2 regions of the Kluyvera fluvialis genome follow, and region 1 is predicted to be linked to the other one. Evidence: predicted binding sites of a transcription regulator. Region 1 holds the regulator's gene; the other holds the start of a gene.
What was found. Region 1 encodes sigma-54, which starts transcription at its own class of promoters, with help from an activator protein. Its sites were predicted from a motif close to GTTGGCACANNTTTCGCTNT; they were not measured.
Positions count from the first base shown of each region.

Region 2: the regulator sigma-54 is predicted to act here: its motif matches at 1,797-1,816, upstream of glnA (glutamate--ammonia ligase).

Region 1 is NZ_AP046142.1:545,492-548,913, forward strand. Features, by position in the region: gene ptsN (PTS IIA-like nitrogen regulatory protein PtsN) at 1-287, opposite strand, end outside; gene hpf (ribosome hibernation promoting factor) at 344-631, opposite strand; gene rpoN (RNA polymerase factor sigma-54) at 654-2,087, opposite strand; gene lptB (LPS export ABC transporter ATP-binding protein) at 2,133-2,858, opposite strand; gene lptA (lipopolysaccharide ABC transporter substrate-binding protein LptA) at 2,865-3,419, opposite strand; gene lptC (LPS export ABC transporter periplasmic protein LptC) at 3,388-3,422, opposite strand, start outside.
Region 2 is NZ_AP046142.1:4,892,436-4,895,857, reverse strand. Features, by position in the region: gene glnL (nitrogen regulation protein NR(II)) at 1-107, opposite strand, end outside; gene glnA (glutamate--ammonia ligase) at 298-1,707, opposite strand; gene typA (ribosome-dependent GTPase TypA) at 2,088-3,422, shown strand, end outside.

The DNA of each region.
Region 1 (3,422 bases):
AAGGCTATCGGGGTTTCCAGTTGTACAAAAACGCCGACCGCACGCAGCGTATCCTCTTCCAGCTTGCCGTGAGGAATGGCGATGCCGTTGCCGATGCCGGTACTGCCCATTTTTTCACGCGTCAGAATCGCTTCAAACACCACCTGCGGTGGCAGGCTGAGCTGTTTAGCGGCTAACTCGCTGATAATTTCCAGCGCACGTTTTTTACTCTGACAGTGCACAGCACTGCGGGTACATTCCTGGTTAAGGACATTGCTCAGTTGTAGAGCCAAATCATTATTTGTCATAATTTCACCTAAGCGTCGCCCGCTATGCCGGGCATTCCGGGCGACCGCTCGGACAATCAATGTTGTTTTAGTTTATCTTTGTGTTTGGTTAACTGTCGCGCCAGTTTATCGATCAAACCGTCGATGGCGGCATACATGTCTTGCCCTTCCGCGCTGGCATGAAGTTCGCCCCCATTAACGTGCAATGTAGCATCCGAGATGTGCGTCAATTTCTCCACTTTCAACACAATATAGACCTGATTGATCCTCTCGAAATACTGTTCGAGCTTAACGAATTTCGCATTGATAAATTCGCGCATCGCATCGGTAATTTCGACGTTGTGTCCAGTGATGTTGAGCTGCATAGTGTCTTCCTTATCAGTAGAGTCAGACCAGTTGTTTACGCTGGTTAGACGGCGGGATGGATAAAGACTCTCGGTACTTTGCAACGGTGCGCCGGGCCACCATGATACCCTGTTCAGAGAGCAGGGTGGTCAGTTTACTGTCGCTCAGTGGTTTCGCGGGGTTTTCCGCGGCAATTAACTTCTTAACCAGCGCACGAATCGCCGTGGACGAGGCTTCGCCGCCGCCCTCGGTGCTCACATGGCTGGAGAAGAAATATTTAAGCTCGAAAATGCCTCGTGGGCTATGCAAATACTTCTGCGTGGTAACACGCGAAATGGTGGACTCATGCATCTCGACGGTCTGGGCGATGTCCGCCAGCACCATCGGTTTCATATATTCTTCGCCAAGATCGAAAAAAGCCTGTTGCTGTTCAACGATGCAGCGGCTAACGCGTAGCAGCGTATCGTTGCGGCTTTCCAGGCTTTTAATCAGCCACTTTGCGTCCTGAAGATTACTGCGAATAAACTGGCTGTCGGCATCGTTACGGGCGTTGTTGCACATCCCCGCATAGTGTTGGTTTATCTGCAAACGCGGAATGCTGTCGGCGTTAAGCTCTACCATCCAACGATCGTTGACCTTGCGTACCAGTACGTCTGGAATGACATATTCCGGTTCACCGGTTTGGATCGACTGACCTGGGCGGGGATCTAATGACTGGATCAGATCGACAGCTTCTTTGAGCACATCTTCTTTCAGACGCGTAACGCGCATCAGCGAGCGGAAGTCATGGTTGGCAAGCAAGTCGAGATGATCGCTGATAATTAGCCGCGCTTCGTCGATACGCGGGGTATCAGGGGAGAATTGCGACAACTGGATCAACAAACAGTCTCGCAGATCTTTAGCGGCCACACCGACCGGATCAAAGCGTTGAATCCGCTTGAGCACCGCTTCAACTTCATCAAGACCGATGTCGTCATTGCCAATGCTTTCACGAATATCTTCAAGCGTGACGGTGAGATAGCCGGTGTCATCCACGGCATCAACGATTGAAGTCGCAATGGCTCGGTCGGTATCGGTAAACGGGGTGAGTTCCACCTGCCACATCAGGTAATCCTGAAGTGTCTGGGTCGTTTCGCCCTGATAAACCGGCAGCTCGTCATCCTGGTAATCGACGCCCGTTCCAGAAGGCGTACCTGCCGTGTAGATTTCATCCCAACTGGCGTCGAGCGGCAGCTCTTCAGGCATATCCGGTTTTTCTAATGCGTCAACGCTGTCCAGCGTTTCGTTATCGACGGTTTCCTGAGTCTCTACTTCATCGTGAAGATCGGTTTGCTCAAGCAGGGGATTACTCTCCAGCGCCTGCTGGAGTTCCTGCTGAAGTTCCAGCGTAGACAGCTGCAACAGGCGAATGGCCTGCTGTAACTGCGGCGTCATGGCAAGCTGTTGGCTGAGCCTTAATTGCAAACCTTGCTTCATGTTCAGAACGAATATCTCCCGCTAACGTCGGTAACCATTACCCTATCAGAGTCTGAAGTCTTCCCCAAGATACACGCGTTTAACATGTTCGTCTTGTAGGATCTCTTGCGGGGTTCCATGGGCAATCAGGTGCCCCTGGCTAACGATATAGGCGCGTTCGCACACGGCTAATGTCTCGCGAACGTTGTGGTCTGTTATCAGCACACCGAGGCCACTGTCGCGCAGGTGCTCGATAATACGTTTAATGTCGATAACCGAGATAGGGTCAACGCCAGCAAACGGTTCATCCAACAGGATAAATTTCGGGTTTGCCGCCAGTGCGCGGGCGATTTCAACGCGGCGGCGTTCACCGCCGGAAAGCGCCTGACCCAGGCTGTCGCGCAGGTGCTCGATGTGGAACTCTTCCATCAGCTCTTTCGCGCGATCTTCACGCTGTTCGTTGCTGAGATCGTCACGAATCTGGAGCACCGCCATCAGGTTGTCGTAAACGCTCAGGCGACGGAAGATAGACGCTTCTTGCGGCAGATAGCCAATACCACGACGCGCACGCGCGTGTAACGGCAGCAGGCTGATGTCTTCATCATCAATGATGATATTACCCGCGTCGCGCGGCACGATACCCACTACCATGTAGAAGGTGGTGGTTTTACCCGCGCCGTTTGGCCCAAGCAGGCCCACAATCTCACCGGAGTTGACGGTCAGACTGACATCTTCTACCACGCGGCGGCCTTTGTAGGCCTTCGCCAGATTTTTTGCAGTTAATGTCGCCATAACGAATTAGTTACTCTTTTTCTGGGCCGGGGCCTGACTTTTGGATTTGTCCTGAATCTGCGACGGAACCAGTACGGTGGTGACGCGTTTGCCTTTGTCGCTAAACGCCTGCATTTTCTGCTCTTTCACCAGGTAGGTAATTTTGTCGCCCTTGATGTTGCTATCTAGCTGCTCCAGGTAGGCGTTGCCCGTTAGTACCACGAAATCGTTCTGCAATTCATAATGCATTTTCGACGCGTGGCCTTTTACTGGTTTGCCGTTGTCTTGCATCTGATAGAACGTGGCCGGGTTACCATAACCGTCGATCACTTCTTTGCCCTTTTCGTTCGCCGGACGAGTCACGACCACTTTATCGGCATTAATTTTGATAGTGCCCTGGGTGACCACGACGTTACCGGTGAAAGTGACGATGTTACCCTGCATATCCAGCGACTGCTGATCGGATTCAATATGAATCGGCTGATCGGTATCACCGGTAAGCGCCATTGCAGGCAGACTGGCGGCCAGCAAGGAACCGGCGAGAGCCAGCTTAAGGCTGAGTTTGTTTGTTCTGAATTTCATAAG
Region 2 (3,422 bases), 620 kb from region 1:
GCCGCAGGGTTCGCGTAGTGAACGGCTAAATCGTCATCAACCAATAAGATACTGTTGATTAACGAGTTGAGGATCTGCCCAGCATCGGGCAGTGCGCCTGTTGCCATTTAGCAGTCTCCTGAAAAGGCTTGCACTGTTTTAGTGCAGTATAGCTTTTAATTGATGAAAAGCGCGAAATATCAGGTTGTTGGTGGAGAAAAAAGCCCATCCTGAGATGGGCTGAAAGTTTCCACGGCAACTCAATTCCAGATGGCCGCATCACACGGCATCATCCAGAAAGTACAACTTAAAACGTTATTACACGCTGTAGTACAGTTCGAACTCTACCGGGTGCGGCGTCATGCGTACGCGGTCGTTTTCTTCAGTACGCAGGCCAATGTAAGCATCGATAGCTTCGTTGGTGAATACGCCACCGGCAGTCAGGAACTCACGGTCAGCGTCCAGCGCGTTCAGTGCTTCTTCCAGAGAGCCTGCAACCTGTGGGATCTCTTTTGCTTCTTCTGGTGGCAGGTCATACAGGTTTTTATCCATGGCTTCGCCTGGATGGATTTTGTTTTTGATACCGTCGAGGCCAGCCATCAGCAGCGCGGCGAAGCACAGGTACGGGTTAGCCGCTGGGTCTGGGAAACGCACTTCGATACGACGTGCTTTCGGAGACGCCACCACCGGAATACGGATGGATGCGGAACGGTTACGAGCAGAGTAAGCCAGCATCACCGGTGCTTCGTAACCCGGAACCAAACGCTTGTAGGAGTTGGTGGTTGGGTTCGCCAGGGCGTTGATAGCTTTAGCGTGTTTGATAACGCCGCCGATGTAGTACAGCGCTTGCTCAGACAGACCCGCGTATTTGTCACCGGAGAACAGGTTTACGCCGTTCTTGGACAAAGACATGTGGCAGTGCATACCGGAGCCGTTATCGCCAAACATAGGTTTTGGCATAAAGGTCGCAGTTTTACCGAAACGGTGAGCGACGTTGTGAACGACATATTTATAGATCTGAATTTCGTCCGCTTTTTTGGTCATGGTGTTAAAGCGGGTCGCGATTTCGTTCTGGCCAGCGGTCGCCACTTCGTGGTGGTGCGCTTCAACGACCAGACCCATCTCTTCCATGATAAGGCACATGGTAGAACGGATGTCCTGAGAGGAATCGACCGGAGGAACCGGGAAGTAACCGCCTTTCACGCCTGGACGGTGACCTTTGTTACCACCTTCGTATTTGGTGGAGGAGTTCCATGCGCCTTCGATATCATCGATAGCCACGTGAGAACCGGAGATGGATGCACCGAAACGGATGTCATCAAACAGGAAGAACTCTGGCTCTGGCCCAAACAGAACGGTGTCTGCGATGCCGGTAGCGCGCAGGTATTCTTCAGCGCGTTTAGCAATGGAGCGCGGGTCGCGGTCGTAGCCTTGCAGTGTGCCTGGTTCCAGGATGTCACAACGGATGATCAGGGTAGATTCTTCAAAGAACGGGTCGATGAGCGCAGTAGATGCGTCCGGCATCAGAACCATGTCAGATTCGTTAATGCCTTTCCAGCCGCCGATGGAGGAGCCGTCAAACATTTTGCCTTCTTCGAAGAATTCGGCATTTACCTGATGAGCAGGGATAGTGACGTGCTGTTCTTTACCTTTGGTATCGGTGAAGCGCAAATCGACAAACTTCACTTCATGCTCATTCAGCATCGTCAAAACGTGTTCAGCGGACATACTTTACATCTCCCGGATTTGTCATTGTCGTCGTGGTAACGAGGTCTTAAATCACTGCTTAAAAGTGGCGTTGTTGCCCTGAAAAATATAAAGCGAAATCTGTGCCAACTTTTAAATCACCCCCAAAAGGCGTTATCATGCGCACCATAGTGCAAAAGGGCTGCACCACGATAGCGTCTTTGCACCATTATAGTGCTTATCCCATTGAGTTGAGCACCATATTGGTGCAAATTGTGATTAGGTGCCCTTTTTATGCTCCGTGAAAGCGATCACAAAGAAACTCTGCAATACTTGTTTGCGGAGGATCTCTGTGATCCTGTTTTGTAGTGCGATTAATCCGTGTACAATAACGCGCTATTTCTAATGCCCGAGGCAAAGTTGTGATCGAAAATTTGCGTAACATCGCCATCATCGCGCACGTTGACCATGGTAAAACTACCCTGGTTGATAAGCTGCTCCAGCAATCCGGTACGTTTGATGCGCGTGCTGAAACACAAGAGCGTGTGATGGACTCCAACGATTTGGAGAAAGAGCGTGGGATTACCATCCTCGCGAAAAACACCGCTATCAAATGGAATGACTACCGTATCAACATCGTTGATACCCCAGGGCACGCCGACTTCGGTGGTGAAGTTGAACGTGTAATGTCCATGGTAGACTCCGTGCTGCTGGTTGTTGATGCAATGGATGGCCCGATGCCGCAGACGCGCTTCGTGACCAAAAAAGCATTTGCTCACGGCCTGAAGCCAATTGTTGTTATCAACAAAGTTGACCGTCCAGGCGCACGTCCTGATTGGGTTGTTGACCAGGTATTCGACCTGTTCGTTAACCTCGACGCGACCGACGAGCAGCTGGACTTCCCTATCATTTACGCTTCTGCGCTGAATGGTATTGCTGGTGTTGATCACGAAAATATGGCGGAAGACATGACCCCGCTGTATCAGGCGATTGTTGACCATGTACCTGCTCCAGACGTAGACCTGGATGGCCCGCTGCAGATGCAAATCTCCCAGCTGGACTACAACAACTACGTTGGTGTTATCGGTATCGGCCGTATCAAACGCGGTAAAGTGAAACCAAACCAGCAGATCACTATCATTGATAGCGAAGGCAAAACCCGTAACGGTAAAGTCGGTAAAGTACTGACTCACCTGGGTCTGGAGCGTATCGATAGCGACCTGGCGGAAGCGGGCGATATCATCGCAATCACTGGTCTGGGTGAACTGAACATCTCCGACACCATCTGCGACCCGCAGAACGTCGAAGCGCTGCCAGCGCTGTCCGTTGATGAACCAACGGTAACCATGTTCTTCAACGTCAACACCTCTCCATTCTGTGGTAAAGAAGGTAAATACGTTACCTCTCGTCAGATTCTTGACCGCCTGAAGAAAGAGCTGGTGCACAACGTGGCACTGCGTGTTGAAGAAACCCCGGATGCTGATGCATTCCGCGTTTCCGGTCGTGGTGAACTGCACCTGTCCGTACTGATTGAAAACATGCGTCGTGAAGGTTTCGAGATGGCGGTTTCCCGTCCGAAAGTTATCTTCCGCGAAATCGATGGCCGTAAACAAGAGCCATTCGAAAACGTAACGCTGGACGTCGAAGAGCAGCACCAGGGTTCTGTTATGCAGGCACTGGGCGAGCGTAAAGGCGACCTGAAAAACATGAATCCAGACGGTAAAGGCCGCGTACGTCTTGACTACGTGATTCCTAGC